Regions from separate parts of the Leclercia sp. genome, predicted to be linked through region 2. Evidence: predicted binding sites of a transcription regulator. Region 2 holds the regulator's gene; the other holds the start of a gene.
What was found. The regulator PhoB, encoded in region 2, activates phosphate uptake and scavenging genes when phosphate is short. The targets are predictions, from matches to a motif close to CTGTCATAAAACTGNCNNAT.
Positions count from the first base shown of each region.

Region 1: the regulator PhoB is predicted to act here: its motif matches at 6,242-6,261, upstream of kdgR (DNA-binding transcriptional regulator KdgR).

Region 1 is NZ_DAIQCE010000001.1:538,661-549,489, reverse strand. Features, by position in the region: gene rlmA (23S rRNA (guanine(745)-N(1))-methyltransferase) at 1-496, opposite strand, end outside; gene ftsI (peptidoglycan glycosyltransferase FtsI) at 560-2,278, opposite strand; gene cspE (transcription antiterminator/RNA stability regulator CspE) at 2,496-2,705, opposite strand; partial or broken gene V7Q49_RS02480 (DUF2627 domain-containing protein) at 2,718-2,862, opposite strand; gene V7Q49_RS02475 (MBL fold metallo-hydrolase) at 3,390-4,379, opposite strand; gene V7Q49_RS02470 (YebO family protein) at 4,399-4,689, opposite strand; gene mgrB (PhoP/PhoQ regulator MgrB) at 4,763-4,906, opposite strand; gene V7Q49_RS02460 (YobH family protein) at 5,065-5,304, shown strand; gene kdgR (DNA-binding transcriptional regulator KdgR) at 5,359-6,150, opposite strand; gene V7Q49_RS02450 (MFS transporter) at 6,329-7,702, shown strand; gene htpX (protease HtpX) at 7,749-8,630, opposite strand; gene prc (carboxy terminal-processing peptidase) at 8,824-10,829, opposite strand, start outside.
Region 2 is NZ_DAIQCE010000002.1:328,943-339,771, reverse strand. Features, by position in the region: gene sbcC (exonuclease subunit SbcC) at 1-1,715, opposite strand, end outside; gene sbcD (exonuclease subunit SbcD) at 1,712-2,917, opposite strand; gene phoB (phosphate response regulator transcription factor PhoB) at 3,112-3,801, shown strand; gene phoR (phosphate regulon sensor histidine kinase PhoR) at 3,823-5,118, shown strand; gene brnQ (branched-chain amino acid transporter carrier protein BrnQ) at 5,528-6,847, shown strand; gene proY (proline-specific permease ProY) at 6,927-8,300, shown strand; gene malZ (maltodextrin glucosidase) at 8,432-10,249, shown strand; gene V7Q49_RS10870 (peroxiredoxin C) at 10,354-10,829, opposite strand, start outside.

The DNA.
Region 1 (10,829 bases), on a different contig from region 2:
GCTCTTCGCCTTTGCAGGGCGCGTAGATGCGAATCACCGCATCCATGCTGCGCTCTTCGAACGGCAGACGGTGGCTGGACGCCACGCAAAAGGTGACCTGTGAATAGCGTTTGGCCGCGGCACGAATGGCGGATTTAGAGACATCCAGACCAAAGGTCGCGGCACCCTTTTCCTGTGCGGTATCGGCAAAGGCGGCGGTGTAATACCCTTCTCCGCAGCCGATATCGAGGATCGATGTCACCCCTTCAGGCAGTAATGCTGCCAGCTTACCGGCAACCTCGTCGCGCAGGGGCTGATAATGGCCGGCATCGAGAAAAGCTCTGCGGGCCTGCATCATCTCCGCGCTGTCGCCCGGATCGCGGGAACGCTTATGCTGCACCGGGAGCAGATTGACATAGCCCTCTTTCGCCATATCGTACCGATGCCCCTGCGGGCAGGCGTAACTTTTATCCGTGTGCGTCAGGGGCGCGTGGCAAAGAGGACAGCAGAATGTCATGGGAACTCCGGACAATCATAAAGGGCGAAAGTGTACCGCTAATCGCCCCGCTATAAAACGGCCTTAACGCATTACAATGAGATGGCTGGAATCGGCCGGTAAGCCATCAGGCTTGATGTTTTCGATGCGCAGCACGTCGCCCATAATCTGGCTGAACACCGGTGCCGATACCGCCCCGCCGTAATAGGCACCGTTTTGCGGATCGTTGATCACCACCGCGAGGGCAAACACCGGACGGCTGGCCGGCGCGACGCCCGCGGTATAGGCCACGTATTTATCGACATAGTTGCCGCCGTCATCGATTTTTTTCGCTGTACCGGTCTTCACCGCCACCCGGTAATCACGCACCGCCGCCTTGACCCCGCCGCCTCCCGGCAGTGCCACGCTCTCCATCATGTGTTCCACCTCCTGCACAATTGGGGCAGGCATCACCTGGGTACCGATGACCGGCGGGTCGATGCGGGTGATGGAGAGCGGGCGTTCCAGGCCATAGCTGCCAATGGTGGCATAGACATGCGCCAGCTGGAGCGGCGTAACCATCAGGCCATAACCAAACGCAAAGGTGGCGCGATCCAGCTGGCTCCAGAACTTACGCTCAGGCAACAGACCGCTGCTCTCCCCGGTTAGTCCGAGGCCGGTAGAGCGACCAAAACCGAACCCGTGATAGGTATCCAGCAGCCGCTGGATCGGCATCGCCAGCGAGAGGCGGGACACGCCGGTGTCGCTCGATTTTTGTAGGATGCCGGTCAGCGTCAGCTCCGGGTAGTAACCGACGTCGCGGATGCGATGTCCGGCCAGGGTGTAGGGGTGGGTGTCGATAACGCTGTCCGGCTGCACCAGCCCCTGCTGCAGCGAAGTCATCAACACCAGCGGCTTGACGGTGGAGCCCGGTTCAAAGGTGTCGCTGATAGCGCGATTACGAAAATCATTCAGGGTGGCACCGTCACGGTTATTCGGGTTGAAATCCGGGAAGCTGGCCATCGCCAGGATCTCCCCGGTCTGCACGTTGATTAGTACCGCCGCGCCCGACTCCGCTTTATTCCACGCCACGGCATTGTCCAGCGCATCCTCCGTGAGCGTCTGCAGCCGCTCGTCAATGCTCAGTTGAATGTTATGCGCAGGAACTGGTGGGACTTCGGTAATGTTCTCGATCACATGCCCGTAGCGATCTTCACGGACGCGTCGCAGGCCGGGCTTGCCGGTCAGCTGCGCATTAAAACTTTTCTCGATCCCTTCGATGCCCTGCCCGTCAATATTGGTAAAACCGATAAGGTTGGCCGCCACGTGTCCGGCCGGGTAGAAACGTCGGGACTCATCGCGCAGGCTGATACCCGGCAGATGGAGTTTGTCGATCCACTGGGCCTGGGCAGGATCCACCTGGCGGGCCAGATAGATAAAACGTCCCTGCGGATTGCTGTTAATCCGCGCGGAAAGGGTGGTGAGCGACAGATGCAGGGCGTTGGCTAACGCCTGCCAGCGATCGTCAAACCCGACCCCGCCTTTTGCCAGCACCGTTTTCGGATCGGCCCATACCGCCTGCACCGGCACGCTCACCGCCAGCGGTCGCCCTTCCCTGTCGACAATCATCCCTCGGGGGGCGTTAATCGCGACTTCCCGCAGCGAGCGCATATCCTCCTGCTTGACCAGTGGATCCGGTTTTACAATCTGCAGCCAGGCGACGCGCCCTAACAGGAAGACCAGACTACCCAAAATGGCCAGACAGAGAAGGGCAAAACGTAACGGGGTGAAGTTTGCTGCGGGATTGACGGGTTTCTTTTTCACCAGGGCTCCAGGGCTGAATAACAACGCCCTGATTTAACGGCAAATTTGCAACCTGAGGGGGAAAACAATGCTAATACTCTCGCAGCTTTGCAACAAACTGCAAACAGAAACGTTGATGGTAACACTTTGAAAAGATTGCATTAAAAAGCCCCGCATACGCGAGGCTTTATCTCTGCAACTGAAACGTCGGAACGCTTCAGACAAGGCAGGGGTTCGATCAGATAGCGGTTACGTTAACAGCAGCCGGACCTTTCTGGCCGTCCTGAATTTCGAACTCAACGTTCTGGCCTTCAGCCAGAGTTTTGAAGCCGTTACCCTGGATTGCAGAGAAGTGTACGAACACATCTTTGCTGCCGTCAGCAGGAGTAATGAAACCAAAACCTTTAGACTCGTTGAACCACTTAACTTGACCTTTAATCTTTGCCATTTGCAAAATTCCTTAGAATGTTTTCTTAGCCCGCGGGCATTCACTGAGATAAAACTGAGACATTACTGCATGAGGCACTAATATAAGGTTCGGCAGAGAAGCGGTATTCAACGACAACGTGTTTACTCAGGACTTCTTTACTGAAAATGCCACACATAAACAGAACTGTACCTCGTTTGACCCAAACCGTGTTATCACACACAACTTAAATAATGGCAAGCCATTTTTAAACGTGTCTCGATCAGCCGCACAAATTCAGGGACTGATTTGCCACAATCTGCACAGTAATGCACTTACGTGTATACATAGCCCGTATGTTGCTCGATCAGTAACCGTCAGGGTAGACGCTGTTATCAAAGACTTTTTTACCTTAGACCAATAACTTCATGTCGTCCAGCAAGCGAGGCCGATTTCGTGCGGCAGTTATTTCCGTTAGAACATTTGGTAAGAAGTTATGCTGATTTTATCGCAACGGCAGGCATTTGTTTCTTTGAAAAAAAACAACATCTGGCGCTTCGCTTGTTTAACTTATATACACCGCAACGTTGATTGTCGCCATGCGGCAAAATAATGATATTTTTATGAACATTGCTCAAAAAAAAGCAATCAAAACGTTTCGATTAAAATAAAATATGATCGGCGTCGGTTTAATAAGGAATAAATACTGAACGAACAAAGAATAGTTTATATGGGTAAATATTGACCAATACGTAAGGGCTGAAAGTTGTCGCCCGGCAGCGATAAATCCGTCAACGCCTGAGCAAGCTCTCTGACCGGTTCATCCAGCGACTCATCCGCCAGCTCAAACACGCCCCAGTGGATCGGGATCGCCCGAGGCATGCCCAGCTGTTGCCAGAGCGCCACCACCGCCTGCGGATCCATATGATGCACCGACATAAACCAGCGGGGAGCATAGGCACCGACGGGTATGGCAATGGTATCCAGTTTTCCCAGCCGCTGCGCAATGGTCAGCAGCTCTGGAGTGTAGCCGGTATCACCGCTGAACCAGAAGCGCTGGTTTTGCCCCTCAAACACCCAGCCACACCAGAGCGAGCGGTTACGATCCCACAGGGTGCGCATGCTCCAGTGCTGTGCCGGGACGGCGGTGAACCCCAGCCCTTCGAAGGTATAGCTTTGCCACCAGTCCAGTTCGACAACCTGTTTTGCCCCGCGACGATGACACCACTCCCCCAGGCCTAACGGCACGAAAATGGTCAGCTGCGGGAAGCGCCGCAGAAGCTGGCGGAACGTGGCGGAGTCGAGGTGATCAAAATGATTATGGGAGATGACCAGCGCATCCAGTGGCGGAAGCGCCGCAACGCTCATCACCGGGGGCGTTTTTCTGATCGGCCCGGCAAAGGGCACCGGGGAGGCGCGGCGGGAAAACACCGGATCGGTGAGAATGTATTTTCCGTTCAGGCGCAGCAGCAGGCTGGCATGTCCCAGAAACCAGACGCCGTCTTCATCATCGGTATTGAAGGTGACAGGCTGCCACCACTGACGAATAAACTGGTCGTAGCCCTGTTCGGGCGGTTTTGGCAGACCGGCGGCTTTTCGTTCTTTCTGCCAGCGTTCGACATCGCCGGGTTGATGCTCAGCGTTATTTGGATTGCGGAAACCCTGCGGGGTGTGATGCGCGAGGGAGGCGTTATACCAGGGATTGCTCCAGGCCATACTCACCTCCCCTGACTGGTTAGCGTTCGGCTACCAGACGAATAAAGTCATCGTCCTGGCTGTCAGCCGTCTCTTCTGCCGCTTTTGGTGCTTCTTTCTCTTCCGGTTCATTGGCTTCGCACAGGCGGCGCAGCAGCGCGTTCTGTCGTTTCTGCAAATCGACTAATGTTTCCAGCAGTTCGATTTGCTCATTGGAACGGGAGCTTGCTCGGTTGACGAAAAACCACAGCACCAGCCCCACGATCAGCAATACCACCGAAATCGCCAGAGATGCCACATTAAGCATCCCGGAATTCACTAACTCACCCATTTCACCCCCCAATAAAAACGCCCATTCTAGCACTCGCGTTAAGGAAGGAAATCATTTGCGATAAAAATGCCTGTTACCAGGGGATAAACTTATTGATAGAACAAATACCGCTAAAAAACTGTACATCCTGGTCGCACATCACATTGATGGTCTGCGTCCAGAGCAACACACAGGCCACCAATACCAGCACCAGAATTACCCAGCGTATTTTTTTCACTCCACTCTCCGTCCCATAACTGCCTGATGCCAGGTTATCATGCACAACTTAAACCATGCCTAACTGTAACGTGAAGATCGGCCTTTCGGAATCATAGGCTTGTTAACGCGACTGTATCGGTTACGCTAAGCGACAGTCATCAAAAAAATGAGGCAATAATGCGCTTTTTTATTCGCACACTGATTGTTATAGCCCTGATCTGGACGGGCTTACTGCTCGCAGGCTACGGCGTGTTGACGGGCAGTAAAGAGAATGCTGGCGGGCTGGGTATCCAGTGCCAGTACCTCACCGCACGCGGGTTTAGCACTGCGCAGTATATTCATTCTGACAGCGGCATTATCGGTCTCTCACGCTGCCCGCTGCTGCGAAAGAGCGAGACAGTGGTCGATAACGGCTGATCCCGGACATAAAAAACGCTGCCATCAGGCAGCGTTTTTTTATGCAGGAATAACTCAGAACGGATAGTCGTTGTAACCCATCTGCTCAGAAATCTTCCGCGCCGCCGTGTGCAGCATTTCCACGTATTCGTGAAGATGCTCTTCCGAGAAACGCAGCGTCGGGAAGGAGATACTCAGGCCGGCAATCACCACGCCGAAACGGTCGAATACTGGTACGCCGATGCAGCGCAAGCCTTCTTCCTGCTCCTGGTTATCTTCGCCATAACCCTGCTCACGCACTTTATCCAGCACCGTTAACAGCTCGTCAGTGGTGGTGATGGTGCGTTCAGTGCTGCGTTTGTACTCGACGTTCTCGAGGATCTGCTTCACTTCTTCGCGGTCGCGCCATGCCAGCAGGACTTTACCGATAGCGGTACTGTACAGCGGGTTGCGGCGGCCAATGCGTGAATACATGCGCAGGTTATACATGGAGTCGATCTTATGGATGTAGACGATGCTGTCTTCATCCAGCGCACCCAGGTGCACCGTCTCTTTCGTCAGACGAGAGAGTTCGCGCATCTGAATATCCGCGCTACGGATCAGATCGACGTTCTGCAGCGCGCGCGCGCCCAGTTCAAATAACTTCAGGGTCAGGGAGTACTTCTCAGACTCGCCTTCCTGAGCAACATAACCCAGTGATTTCATGGTCTGTAAAAAGCGGTAAACGGTGCTTTTTGACATCATCACACGCTGGGACAGCTCAGTAATACCAATTTCGCGCTCTTCGCCAAGCGCCTGCAGGATGCCGAACACCTTTAACACAGAAGAAACAGAATCTGGCTGTTTATCCAAATCCGCGATTGCCATTAATCACCTCAACGCAAGTGTTTTATAAAATTCAGAACCGGTTTTTATTATAAATTCGCCGCCGCATTGCTGCAATCAATCCTGGCTTACCTGGTTACAAATCTGCGACATATAACCGAAATAACAGTGATAATATCGTTACCCTGTTAATAATAACCCGTGCTTCTGATTCATTCTCATGACAAAAATCTCCACAGATGGCCTGCCTTTACCGCAGCGCTATGGTGCCATTGCGACCATTATCATCGGTATTTCCATGGCCGTGCTGGATGGCGCCATCGCCAACGTCGCCCTGCCGACCATCGCCAGCGACCTGAATGCCTCGCCTGCCAGTTCGATCTGGATCGTTAACGCCTATCAGATAGCGATTGTCATCTCGCTACTCTCGTTCTCTTTCCTGGGAGACATGTTTGGCTACCGCCGGGTGTATCAGTGCGGACTGGTGGTCTTTACCCTCACCTCCCTGTTCTGCGCCCTTTCGGACACCTTGCACACCCTGACGCTGGCGCGCATTGTTCAGGGGTTTGGCGGCGCGGCGCTGATGAGCGTCAATACCGCGCTGATTCGTCTTATCTACCCGCATCGGCATCTGGGCCGGGGGATGGGGATCAACTCCTTTATTGTCGCCGTCTCCTCGGCGGCAGGCCCGACAATCGCCGCGGCGATCCTCTCGGTGGCCTCCTGGCAGTGGCTGTTCCTGATTAACGTCCCGCTGGGGATCGTGGCGCTGCTGTTCGCCCTGCGCTATTTACCCGCCAACGGGCCAAAAAGCAGCATGCCTAAATTCGATCTGCCGAGCGCGGTGATGAACGCCCTCACCTTTGGCCTGCTAATCACCGCCCTGAGCGGTTTCGCCCAGGGGCAATCGCTGACGTTGATTGCCGCCGAGGTCGTGGCGCTGCTGGCGATCGGCTTCTTCTTCGTGCGTCGTCAGTTGGCGCTGCCGGTGCCGTTACTGCCGGTGGATCTGCTGCGTATTCCGCTCTTCTCCCTCTCCATCTGCACCTCGATATGCTCCTTCTGCGCGCAGATGCTGGCCCTGGTCTCCCTGCCCTTCTTCCTGCAGAGCGTCATTGGCCGCTCGGAAGTGGAAACGGGTCTGCTGTTAACGCCCTGGCCGCTGGCTACCATGGTAATGGCACCGCTGGCAGGCTATCTGATTGAGCGGGTGCATGCGGGACTGCTGGGGGCGCTGGGGATGGTGATAATGGCGGCCGGTCTGTTCGCCCTCGCCCTGCTGCCCGCGGCACCGCACGATCTGGATATTATCTGGCGGATGGTGCTTTGTGGGGCGGGCTTTGGTCTGTTCCAGTCGCCAAATAACCACACTATCATTACCGCCGCTCCGCGCCATCGCAGCGGCGGCGCGAGCGGCATGCTCGGGACCGCCCGCCTGCTGGGGCAAAGTACCGGCGCGGCGCTGGTGGCCTTGATGTTCAACCTGGCCGGGCAAAGCGGCACGCATCTGGCGCTGCTGACTGCCGGCACGCTGGCTACCGTCGCGGCCATCATCAGCGGGCTGCGGATAACGCAGCCACGTTCGCAGGCATAAAAAAAGCGCGTCCAGGGACGCGCTTTTTATTTGCGATACGAAGCCGTTATTTCAGGTACTCGCCGCTACGCAGCGCTTCAATACGCTTGTCCAGCGGTGGGTGGGACATGAACAGCTCGCTCAGCGATTTTGATTTACCGTTGATGCAGAACGCCATCATGCTGGAGGCTTCCTGCGGCTCATAGCTGGTTTTCAGACGTTGCAGCGCGGCAATCATCTTCTCACGGCCCACCAGTTTGGCTGAGCCCGCATCCGCATGGAACTCACGGTGACGGGAGAACCACATGGTGATGATGCTCGCCAGGATACCAAACACCAGTTCCAGCACCATGGAGACCGCAAAGTAGATCAGCGGGTTGCCGTTACTGGATTCTCCTTCCTCGCGATCGCCACCCATAAAGCCTGCGGCAATCTGCGCAAGAATACGCGAGATAAAGATAACGAAGGTGTTCACCACGCCCTGAATCAGGGTCATGGTTACCATATCGCCGTTGGCAATGTGGCTGATCTCATGGGCAATAACCGCCTCGGCTTCGTCACGGCTCATGTTCTGCAACAGGCCGGTACTGACCGCTACCAGAGAGGCGTCACGACGCGCTCCGGTGGCGAAGGCGTTGATATCCGGCGCGTGATAGATCGCGACCTGCGGCATGGCAATACCCGCCTGGCGGGACTGGTTGGCAACGGTGGTCATCAGCCACTGTTCCATATCGTTACGCGGTTGCTCAATAACCTCGCCGCCCACGGACTTGAGCGCCATCCACTTGGACATCAGCAGCGAGACAAAGGAGCCACCGAAACCAAACAGCAGCGCCATGATTAACAAGCCCTGAACGCTGCTCGACTGAATTCCTGTCAGGCTAAGTACCAGCCCGAAGACCACCATGACCGCAAGGTTGGTGAGCAGGAAGAGCGCGATTCGCATCATAATATTCTTTTAACCTCAGTTTAACAAAACGCACTATGCGATTACCCACATCGTATGGGTATTCCGCATATTTTCAAGGATTGCCGCGACGTAAGTCACCAGAAAGACACAACTTTACATAATGAAATGACTGGCTGACGGCAGGATGCGGTTAACAAAAAAACAGGCACAATTTCTTGTGCCTGTTTGAGGGTTATTTTGCCGGGGCGGGGTCGCCGACAGGATGGTCTTTTTCCAGTTGCGCCAGGTCAATGGCGATCTTCACCGTCTCATCAAGATACGGATCGGGCTCCTGGTAGTCCTTCGGCAGGTCGTCCAGTTTTTTGAGGAGCGGTTTACCTTCACGTTTAAAGCGGTCGTTAATACGCGCCAAACGTGTTGCATCGTCCTCTTCGTTCTCTTTCAGACGCTGAGCGTAGTTCAGAGAGACGATATTGCGTTTCGCTTTCAGGGCATTGAAACGGGCAATGTCCTTCACGATGTACTGGAACTCAGGATCTTTGGCGATGCGATCGTCATGCTGCTTCAACAGCGCCGGACCAAACTGAGTCATATCGCCCGACTTCACGTAGGTGGCAGCATTTACGCTATCCCACGGCAGCGCGTTATCCTCGAACTTCTCGCCGGTTTCCGTCTCTTCAGTGCCTGTCGGCATGATGATATCCGGAGTCACGCCTTTACGCTGAGTACTGCCGCCATTCACGCGATAGAACTTTTGAATGGTGTACTGTACCGAGCCCAGCGCCGGCCATTCCGGGCGCAGCATCTGATCGTAAATGCGGTTCAGGGAACGATACTGCTGTACCGTGCCTTTCCCGAAGGTCGGTTCGCCCACAATCAATGCGCGGCTGTAATCCTGCATGGCGGCGGCAAAGATCTCCGATGCCGAAGCACTGAAGCGATCGACCAGCACCACCAGCGGGCCTTTGTAGTAAACAACGCCATCGGTATCGGCGTCTTCACGCACTTTACCGTTGTTGTCGCGTACCTGTACCACCGGACCGGACGGAATAAACAGGCCCGAAAGCGAAACCGCTTCCGTCAGGGCACCGCCGCCGTTGGTACGCAGATCGATAATCACGCTCTTAACGTTTTGTTTTTCTAGCTTCTGCAGCTGAACCTTGACGTCGTCCGTCAGGCCTACGTAGAAGCCAGGAATATCCAGCACGCCGACCTTGTCTTTACCTACGGTTTTCACCGACATTTTCACCGCGCGATCTTCCAGACGGATACGCTCACGGGTCAGGGTAACGATACGGGTCTTGGTGCCTTTACCGGCAGGCAGAATTTCCAGACGGACTTTACTGCCCTTCGGCCCTTTGATCAGGGCAACCACATCATCCAGACGCCAGCCGATAACATCGACCATGTTCTGGCCTACCTGACCCACACCCACAATGCGATCGCCTACGCTAATCGCCTTGCTCTTGGCGGCAGGGCCACCGGCAACCATGGAGTTGATCACGGTGTAATCGTCGTCCATCTGCAGCACCGCACCGATCCCTTCAAGGGAAAGGCTCATTTCGGTGTTGAACTGCTCGGTGTTGCGCGGAGAGAGATAGTTGGTGTGCGGATCGATTTCGTGCGCGAAGGCGGTCATCGCCAGCGAGAACACATCTTCACTGTTGGTTTGCGCCAGGCGACGAATGGCAAATTTGTAGCGGCGGGTCAGCGTTTCGCGGATCTCTTTCTCATCTTTACCGGTGAGTTTGAGGCTCAGCTCATCGTACTTCACTTTGCTGTCCCACAGCGCATTCAGCTCGGCTTCATCTTTCGGCCACGGCGACTTACTGCGGTCAAGATTAAAGGTGTCGTTACCCGTGAAGTCCATCGGACGTTCAAGCACCTTAAGCGCATACTGATAGCGCTCGAAACGGCGTTTCTGCGACAGGTTATACAGGTCGTAGAACAGGTCCAGCTTGCCGCTGCGTAACTCGTCGCCAACCTCAGACTGCTTTTTGGCAAACTGTTCGACATCGCTCGCCAGCAGGACGTTGTGACTGTAGTCCAGCAGGTTCAGATAGCGGTCGAAAATTTTTGTCGAAAAGGCCTTATCCAGGTCGAACTGACGATAGTGCGAACGGGTGAAGCGCGAGGTGACGCGCTCACTGACCGTTGCGTGCTGAGTCTCTTCCTTCAGTACCGGAATTTGATCGACACGCGTAATCTCGTCCACAGCGAAAGCGTGGCCTGTTATCG
Region 2 (10,829 bases):
CGGGTCAGCGTTTGCGCTTCGTCTGTTTCGCGCTGTAGCTGGGTAGTGAGAGCGTTTACCTGGCCCAGCACCAGCAGACCTTCCTCTTTGAGGGCGGAAACCTCTTTTTCCATCGCGTCCCGGCGGCGCTGGTTTTCCGTAAGCGCTAAGGCCTGGTACTGCGCGATGGCTGGATGCTCAGTCGAACCGCAGAGCAGGCAGGGTTTTCCGGCTTCCAGTTCGGCCCGGTAGCTCTCGAGCTTTTTGATCTTCTCTTCCTGCTCACACAAGACCTTCAGATCGAGATAGTGCTGGTTTTTCTCTTTGTACTGCTGGCGGCGCAGGGTCAGCGTTTCGTTGAGCTTTGTCAGCTCGCCCTGCGCCTTTTGCACGCTCTCATTATTCTGGCTGAGGCGCTTTTGCAGGGGCTGATAGCGGGCGTGCAGGGTGGTCAGCCGCTGACGCGCCGCGCGAGCCTGGGATTGCCGCGCCATTTCGGCGGTGACTTGTTCCAGCGTCAGCGTCAGGGTGTTTTCCGGCAAACCCGCCAGCTTCTGCCGTAATTCCGTGATACGCCGGGTCAGCGACGCGAGCTGCGTTTTATCGCGATGCAGCTGGGTAAAGTGCGCGCGCCAGCCTGCCATCTCCTGACCCCACTGGCGGAAGCGGTCGTGGTCGGCCAGCCACTGCGTAAGGACGGTGAATTCGGTCTGCAATTGATCCTGCACGCGCAGCGCCCCGTTGCGGATCCGCGCTCTAAGCGCCTTGCTGGACTGTAAGCGAGTATTCACATCCAGCATCTGCTGTTCCGTTTGCGCCAGGCGGGCGATCTGCTCCTGCTGCCGCTCCCACTGCGGACGCAGCAGAGCGGCGGGCTGAGCCAGGTGCAGCTTTTCCAGCTCGGGGGTGGCGTCGGTCAGGGCCTGCTGCGCCTGCTGCTGAGCGGCCATCGATCGCTGCTGCTCGCGCAACAGCTCGTCGTGGCGGGTCAGCCAGTGCAACTCTGTCTGCTGTGCCTGCTGTTGGACCAACAGCTGTTGTTCTTCGTCAGTAAGTACCTGCAAACCTTGCTGGAGCTGCTGTTGCTGCTCGTCACTGAGTAACACCACCCCGGCGGCCTGGGCTTCACGCCGCTCCAGCTCGCTGCGGGCCGCTTTGTGTTTTTCAAACACCATCGCCGAGATCTGACCGTAGATTTCCGTGCCGGTCAGCTCCTCCAGCAGCTCGGCGCGCTCTTTCGGCCTGGCGTTGAGGAAGGCGGCAAATTGCCCCTGGGAGAGCAGCATCGAGCGGGTAAAGCGGTCATAGTCCAGCCCGGTCAGCGAGGCGACAAGCTCCAGTTTATCTTTTACTTTATCCGCGAGGATTTTGCCGTCCTCACACCGGGCCAGCTCCACGCGCGGCACCTGCAGGTTGCCGTCCGGCTGATTGCGCGCCCGGTTCTGGCTCCAGAAAGCGCGGTAGGCGACCCCTTTAACCTCAAACTCTACCTCCGCCAGACATTCGGCGGTGTCGCGGGTCATCAGATCGTTTTGCGATTGCGATACGGTGTTGAGGCGCGGCGTCTCGTGGTACAGCGCGAGGCAGATGGCGTCCAGCAGGGTGGTTTTCCCGGCGCCGGTCGGGCCGGTGATGGCAAACAGGCCGTTGCTGAGGAAAGGCTCGGCGGTAAAGTCGATTTTCCATTCGCCCTTGAGCGAGTTGAGGTTTTTCAGACGCAGGCTGAGAATTTTCACGCGTTATCCTCCTCGTTATCCAGGGCGTGCAGGGCATGGCTGAACAGCTCGTTTAACCGGGCCCGCTGCGCATCATCAAGGGTCTCCTGCGCCAGGCGGCGCTCAAAAACTTCCTCCACCCGCAGCTCGCTGAGGGTTTCACGCAGGCTGTTGGCGAGGAGCTTCTCGCGCAGCTCGCGACTGCGCCGCACCAGCAGCACTTCCACCGGCAGGTCTTCCGTCAGGTGCTGAATTTTACGCTGCATGTCGTGCAGGTACTCCTCGGTGGCAATTTCGATATCCAGCCAGACGGGAGGCGTCTGCTCCACGCCACGCCACTGCTCCAGCTGGGCGGCGATGGCCGCCAGATCGCCCTTCAGCACCGCCAGCGGTTGGGTGATGGGCACCTCCAGGGCGTCGACGGCGCTGAGCTTACCCTGGTCAAAACTCACCAGATGTACGCATTTGCTTTTGCCGGTTTCATCAAAGCTGAGGGGAATGGGGGAGCCGCAGTAGCGAATGTGGTCGCAGCCGCCAATCTTCTGTGCGCGGTGGATGTGGCCCAGCGCAATATAGTCGGCCGCCGGGAAATGCTGCGCCGGGAAGGCATCCAGCGTCCCGATATAGATGTCACGTACCGCGTCACTTTTACTGGCACCGACGGTGGTGAGGTGTCCGGTGGCAATAATCGGCAGGACGCTGTCGCCGCGAAGCTGGCAGGCGGCAGTATACTGATCGGCATAATAGTGGGTGATGGCCGCTAACAGCTGCTGCTGTTTCTCGATCCCCGAGAGGCCCGCCTGGCTTTTCATCACGTCGCGAGGGCGTAAGAATGGGATCGGGCAGAGCACCGCCCCGGGCGTCCCGTCGCGTTTGCGCAGAATTTGTGGCCCGTGACCGGCGCTGGCGACCACGGTGGTGTTAAGAAATGCAAGAATTTCACGGGATTCATTCAGTGTGGCCACGGAATCATGATTGCCGGCCACAATCACCAGATGACATCCGGTCTTCTGCAGGTTGACCACGAAACGGTTATACAGCTCTCGCGCATAGCTGGGCGGCGATCCGGTGTCGAAGATATCCCCGGCCACCAGGATAGCGTCAACCTGGTGGGATTGCGCCATCTCAAGCAGCCAGTTGAGGAACGCTTCATGTTCGGCGGCGCGGCTTTTACTGTAGAAGTTCTGTCCCAGATGCCAGTCCGAGGTGTGAAGTATGCGCATAACAGATCCGTGGCAAAAAAAAGTAAGCGGGATTATAAACATTCAGGGGAAGGAAGATAACCGCTACAATCAGGGCGGCCAGAAAACAACGGCTTGCCTTGATGGGTGGGCAGGTTTTTCATAAATCTGTCATAAATCTGACGCATAATGACGCCGTATTACAAACATGTAACCTAAATAAGACAGGGCTAAGTATGGCGAGACGTATTCTGGTCGTAGAAGATGAAGCACCCATTCGTGAAATGGTCTGTTTCGTGCTCGAACAAAATGGCTTTCAACCGGTAGAAGCCGAAGATTACGACAGCGCGGTGAATCAGCTCAACGAACCCTGGCCCGATCTGATCCTGCTCGACTGGATGTTGCCCGGCGGCTCCGGTCTGCAATTCATCAAACATATCAAACGTGAAGCCTTAACCCGCGATATCCCGGTGATGATGTTGACGGCCCGCGGCGAAGAGGAAGATCGCGTCCGCGGTCTGGAGACCGGGGCGGATGACTACATCACCAAACCCTTCTCACCGAAAGAGCTGGTGGCGCGTATCAAGGCGGTGATGCGCCGTATTTCCCCGATGGCGGTGGAAGAGGTGATTGAGATGCAGGGCCTGAGCCTGGATCCTACCTCGCACCGCGTGATGACCGGTGAAAATCCCCTCGATATGGGGCCTACCGAATTCAAACTGCTGCACTTCTTCATGACCCACCCGGAACGCGTCTACAGCCGCGAGCAGTTGCTCAATAATGTCTGGGGCACTAACGTCTATGTTGAAGACCGGACGGTGGATGTGCATATTCGTCGTCTGCGTAAGGCCCTGGAAACCAGCGGTCACGATCGCATGGTACAGACCGTCCGCGGCACGGGTTATCGTTTCTCTACCCGTTTCTGAACAATGACAGGAGTGTGACGCGTGCTGGAACGGCTGTCATGGAAAAGGCTCTGTTTTGAACTGGTCCTTTGCTGTATCCCGGCCCTGATCCTCGGGGCCGTTTTTGGTTATCTCCCCTGGTTTTTGCTGGCAGCAGTCACCGGACTGCTGGTCTGGCACTTCTGGAATCTGCTCCGCCTTTCATGGTGGCTGTGGGTAGACAGAAGCATGACCCCTCCGCCGGGAAGCGGCAGTTGGGAACCGCTGCTGTATGGCCTGCACCAGATGCAGATGCGTAATAAAAAACGCCGACGCGAGCTGGGCAGCCTGATCAAACGTTTTCGCAGCGGCGCGGAGTCTCTGCCCGATGCGGTGGTGCTTACCACCGAAGAGGGAGCGATGTTCTGGTGCAACGGGCTGGCGCAACAGCTGCTGGGCCTGCGCTGGCCGGACGATAATGGACAGAATATCCTCAACCTGCTGCGCTATCCCGAGTTCGCGCAGTACCTGAAAAAACGCGATTTCACCCGCCCGCACAATCTGGTGCTGAACACCGGTCGCCATCTGGAGATCCGCGTGATGCCCTACAGCGACAAACAGTGGCTGATGGTGGCGCGCGATGTAACGCAAATGCACCAGCTGGAAGGGGCGCGGCGCAACTTCTTCGCCAACGTCAGCCACGAGTTACGCACTCCGCTGACGGTATTGCAGGGCTATCTGGAGATGATGCAGGAGCAGACGCTCGAGGGCGCGCCGCGGGAAAAAGCGCTCCAGACCATGCGCGAGCAGACGCAGCGGATGGAAGGGCTGGTGAAGCAGCTGCTGACGCTCTCCCGCATTGAGGCCGCGCCAACCCTGGCGCTCAATGAAACCATCGACGTGCCGATGATGCTGCGAATGCTGGAGCGTGAGGCGCAAACCTTAAGCCAGCAGCAGCACCAGATCACCTTTGAGGTGGATAACAGCCTTAAGGTGCGCGGCAGTAATGATGAACTGCGCAGCGCCATCTCCAACCTGGTCTATAACGCGGTGAATCACACCCCGGCGGGCACCCATATTACCGTGCGCTGGCAGCATGCGCCCACGGGAGCGGAGTTCAGCGTGGAAGATGATGGCCCCGGTATTGGCCCGGAGCATATTCCCCGCCTGACCGAGCGTTTTTATCGGGTGGATAAAGCCCGTTCCCGCCAGACGGGGGGCAGCGGTTTGGGGCTGGCTATTGTGAAACACGCCATCAATCACCACGACAGCCGTCTCGATATCGTCAGCACGCCGGGCAAAAGCACGCGATTCAGTTTCGTGATCCCGGAACGTTTGATTGCCAGTAACAGCGCCTGACAGCGTCTCTGTAATCAGATATTGCCACAGGCCAGCGAAAGCTGGCCTGTTTGCTTTGCAGTCAACCGAAGCGCGGGTAAATTTTATACGCCTGTTGCTTTTTTGTTCGCATGATTAGCCATGGGTTTTTCTGATAAATGGTGTAATGTTTCAGGTCTCACTTTCAACCTGGCATATTGTTCTGGTTTTGCGATCCCATATTGCCTTTAAACGTTATAAGCGTTTAAATTGCCCTCCTGATATCGTCGGACAGACTGTATTTGCGTGGTAAATCGAAAAAATATTCCTGACCACGGCAGCAGGGGAGCATTTCCCGCTGACATTGCACATTTTTTCCGCTGTTTTGTTCCGCATGGGATAGCGAAAAATTCAACGTTTTCAACACCACATCCACAGGCAGTAAGGTTTTATGACCCATCAATTGAAATCGCGTGACATCATCGCTCTGGGCTTTATGACATTTGCGCTGTTCGTTGGCGCAGGCAACATCATCTTTCCTCCTATGGTTGGCCTGCAGGCGGGTGAACACGTCTGGACCGCGGCGATCGGCTTTCTGATCACCGCTGTGGGCCTGCCGGTTCTGACCGTCGTGGCGCTGGCCAAAGTTGGCGGCGGCGTCGACAGCCTCAGCGCGCCTATTGGTAAAGTGGCCGGGGTGATGCTGGCCGTGGTCTGCTACCTGGCGATTGGCCCGCTGTTCGCTACCCCGCGCACCGCGACCGTCTCCTTTGAAGTGGGGATTGCCCCGCTGACCGGCGATGGCCCGCTGCCGCTGTTTATCTACAGCCTGGTCTACTTCGCTATCGTGATCCTGGTGTCGCTCTATCCTGGCAAGCTGCTGGATACCGTGGGCAACTTCCTGGCCCCAATGAAGATTCTGGCCCTGCTGGTGCTGGCGGTAGCGGCGATTATCTGGCCTGCTGGCCCATTAAGCTCCGCCACCGAGGCCTATCAGAACGCCGCTTTCTCTAACGGTTTCGTGAACGGCTACCTGACCATGGATACGCTGGGCGCGATGGCATTCGGTATCGTGATCGTTAACGCTGCGCGTTCCCGCGGCGTGACCGAAGCGCGTCTGCTGACCCGTTACACCGTCTGGGCTGGCCTGATGGCGGGTGCGGGTCTGGCACTGCTCTATCTTGCGCTGTTCCGTCTGGGTTCCGACAGCAGCGTGCTGGTTGACCAGGGCGCGAACGGTGCGGCGATTCTGCATGCCTACGTGCAGCACACCTTTGGCGGCGCGGGCAGCATGATGCTGGCTATCCTGATCTTCCTGGCCTGTCTGGTGACGGCGGTTGGCCTGACCTGTGCCTGTGCGGAGTTCTTTGCTCAATACGTTCCGCTCTCTTATCGTACGCTGGTGTTCATCCTCGGCGGCTTCTCGATGGCGGTGTCGAATCTGGGTCTGAGCCACCTGATTCAGGTCTCTATTCCGGTGCTGACCACCATCTATCCGCCGTGCATCGTGCTGGTCGTGCTGAGCTTCACCCGCGGCTGGTGGAATAATTCCACACGAATTATCGCCCCGGCCATGTTTATCAGTCTGCTTTTTGGTATGCTTGACGGCGTTAAGGCATCGGCAATCAGCGCCATGCTGCCCGCCTGGACACAGCGTCTGCCGCTGTCTGAACAGGGTCTGGCGTGGCTGATGCCTACCGTTGTTGCACTGGTACTGGCTATTATCTGGGATCGTGCTGCAGGGCGTCAGGTTACATCGAACGCGCACTAATCAACGGCTGAATGTTAAACCACGGGGCGTAATGCCCCGTGGTTTTTTGTTTTTTTTAGTCTGAATGGCATGACAACAAATGGAAAGCACTAACAAACTCAAGCGTGGATTGAGCGCCCGCCACATCCGCTTTATGGCGCTGGGTTCTGCAATCGGCACCGGTCTTTTTTATGGCTCGGCAGATGCCATCAAAATGGCCGGTCCCAGCGTTCTGCTGGCATATCTTATCGGCGGTGTTGCCGCCTACATCATCATGCGTGCGCTGGGGGAGATGTCCGTTCATAACCCGTCGGCCAGCTCTTTCTCCCGCTATGCTCAGGAAAACTTAGGCCCGCTCGCCGGGTATATCACCGGCTGGACCTACTGTTTCGAAATCCTGATTGTGGCCATTGCCGACGTGACGGCATTCGGCATCTATATGGGCGTCTGGTTCCCGACGGTGCCGCACTGGGTCTGGGTCCTCAGCGTGGTGCTGATCATCTGCGCCATCAACCTGATGAGCGTCAAGGTGTTTGGCGAGCTGGAGTTCTGGTTCTCCTTCTTTAAAGTCGCCACCATCATCATCATGATTGCCGCCGGTATTGGCATCATCATCTGGGGGATTGGCAACGGCGGACAACCGACCGGGATCCACAATCTGTGGAGCAACGGCGGCTTCTTCAGTAACGGCTGGATCGGGATGGTGATGTCGTTGCAGATGGTGATGTTCGCCTACGGCGGGATCGAAATCATCGGCATTACCGCCGGTGAAGCGAAAGATCCTGAGAAGTCTATCCCGCGCGCCATCAACTCGGTACCCATGCGTATTCTGGTTTTCTACGTGGGGACGCTGTTTGTGATCATGTCCATCTACCCGTGGAACCTGGTCGGTACCAATGGCAGCCCGTTCGTGCTCACCTTCCAGCATCTGGGTATCACCTTTGCCGCCAGCATCCTTAACTTTGTGGTGCTGACCGCCTCGCTCTCCGCCATCAACGCCGACGTCTTCGGCGTGGGGCGTATGCTGCACGGCATGGCCGAGCAGGGCAGTGCGCCGAAGGCCTTCGCCAAAACCTCGAGCCGCGGCACGCCGTGGGTGACGGTGCTGGTGATGACCGTTGCGCTGCTGCTGTCGGTCTATCTGAACTACATCATGCCGGAGAACGTCTTCCTGGTGATCGCCTCGCTGGCGACCTTCGCCACCGTCTGGGTGTGGATCATGATCCTGATGTCGCAGATTGGCTTCCGTCGTCGTCTGTCGCCGGACGAAGTAAAAGCGCTGAAGTTTAAAGTGCCGGGCGGCGTGGCAAGTACCGTTGGCGGCCTGATCTTCCTGGTCTTTATTATCGGCCTGATTGGTTACCACCCCGAGACCCGTATCTCGCTGTATGTCGGCTTTGCGTGGATTGCCTTGCTGCTGGTGGGCTGGATATTTAAACGCCGCCGCGAGCGCCAGCTAGCAGAAGTACAGTAACCAGAATGCCCGGCAAACGCCGGGCATTTTTCTCCTCCCCCTGCCTCCTCCCCCAATAATCCTCTGCGTGAGGAGTGAACATAAACTACCCTGTGGCAAGGTGACCTCATTTCTGGGATAGGGGATATGAGATGTTGAATGCATGGCACCTGCCGGTTGCCCCATTTGTTAAGCAAAACAACGATAAACTCGTCATTACGCTCTGGCTGACAGGGGAAAACCTGCCTGAGCGGGTCACGATGCGCGCTGAATTTGATAGCGAAGAGACCTCGCTGCCCATGCACAAGCTGCGCAGCCAGCCGCAGCCCGGCGTCACCGCCTGGCGGGCAACTATCGACACCACAAAAGGGCAGCCGCGGCACCGCTACAGCTTTAAAATGCTCTGGCATAACCGCCAGCTGTGGTTTACCCCGCAGGGGTTCAGCCGTTTTCCTCCCGCCCGGCTGGAGCAGTTCGCCGTTGATTACCCGGATGCCGGGCCAGAGTGGGTGGTCGAGCAGGTCTTTTATCAGATCTTCCCGGACCGCTTTGCCCGCAGCCAGCAGCGCAACCCGGAGCGGGACAAAACCTACTATCACCATGCCGCCGGTCACGAGACGATCTTCCATGAGTGGGATGAACCGGTCACCGCCCAGGCTGGGGGCTCAACCTTTTACGGCGGCGATCTGGACGGCATCAGCGAGAAGCTGCCGTATCTAAAAAAACTCGGCGTCACGGCGCTGTACCTCAACCCGGTGTTTGTCGCGCCCAGCGTGCATAAGTACGATACCGAAGATTATCGCCATGTGGATGAGCAGTTTGGCGGCGACGAGGCCCTGCTGCGCCTGCGGGACAATACCCACCGGGAAGGAATACGGCTAATTCTGGACGGCGTGTTTAACCACAGCGGCGATTCCCATGCCTGGTTCGATCGCCACAATCGCGGAACCGGCGGCGCCTGCCATAACCCGGACTCGCCCCAGCGGGACTGGTACAGCTTTGACGACGAAGGTCGCGCCCTCGACTGGCTGGGCTATGCCAGCTTACCGAAGCTGGATTACCAGTCACCGACGCTGGTGGACGAGATCTACGGCGGCGAGGACAGTATCGTCCGCCACTGGCTGAAAGCGCCGTGGAATATGGACGGCTGGCGTCTGGATGTGGTGCATATGCTGGGAGAAGGGGGCGGAGCGCGCAATAACCTGCAGCACGTGGCCGGGATCACCCGTTCCGCGAAGCAGGCCCGGCCCGATGCCTTTGTCTTTGGCGAACACTTTGGTGACGCCCGCCAGTGGCTGCAGGCCGACGCGGAAGATTCGGCGATGAACTATCGCGGCTTCACCTTCCCGGTGTGGGGTTTCCTCGCCAATACCGATATCTCCTACGATCCGCAGCACATCGACGCTGAAACCTGCATGAAATGGATGGATAACTACCGCGCCAGCCTCTCCCATCAGCAGCAGCTCCGCATGTTTAACCAGCTCGACAGCCATGACACCGCCCGCTTTAAGTCGTTGCTCGGCAAAGACGTCGCGCGCCTGCCGCTGGCGGTCACCTGGCTCTTTACCTGGCCTGGGGTGCCATGCATTTACTACGGGGACGAGGTGGGGCTGGACGGCAATAACGATCCATTCTGCCGTAAGACCTTCCCGTGGCAGACCGAAAAGCAGGACCCGGCGCTGTTCAGGCTCTATCAGCGGTTAATCAAACTGCGTAAACAGAGCCATGCGCTGCGCTACGGCGGCTGCCAGGTGGTCTACGCCCACGACAACGTGGTGGTGTTTATGCGCGTCTATAACCAGCAGCGGGTGCTGGTGGCCATCAACCGGGGCGATGCCTGTGAGGTGGTCATCGATGATTCGCCGCTGCTGAACGTCAAACAGTGGCAGGTGAAAGAGGGCAAAGGGGTAGCGCAGGAGGGCGTGCTGTCGTTACCGGCGATTTCGGCCTCGGTGTGGTTCGGGAATTAATATGCGTTCAGACCCGTAGGCCCGGTAAGCGTAGCGCCACCGGGCATGACATCCGCCAATAAAAAAGGCCCGCATCTGCGGGCCTTTTTCGTAAACCGTGCCGATTACAGGCTGGATACGTTCTCGGTCAGGTATTTAGCAACGCCTGCTGGAGAAGCGGCCATACCTTCTTTACCTTTTTCCCACTGAGCCGGGCACACTTCGCCGTGCTCTTCGTGGAACTGCAGCGCATCAACCATACGCAGCATTTCGTCGATGTTACGACCCAGTGGCAGATCGTTCACCACCTGGTGACGCACGATACCGTTAGTGTCGATCAGGAAGGAGCCACGCAGGGCAACGCCCGCGTCCGGATGCTCGATACCGTAAGCCTGCTGGATTTCGCGTTTGATGTCCGCAACCATCGCGTATTTCACTTGACCGATGCCGCCGTTGTCGACAGGGGTGTTACGCCATGCGTTGTGTACAAACTCAGAGTCGAAGGAGACGCCAACCACTTCCACGCCACGCTTCTGGAACTCTTCGTAACGCTTGTCGAACGCGATCAGCTCAGAAGGGCAAACGAAGGTGAAGTCCATTG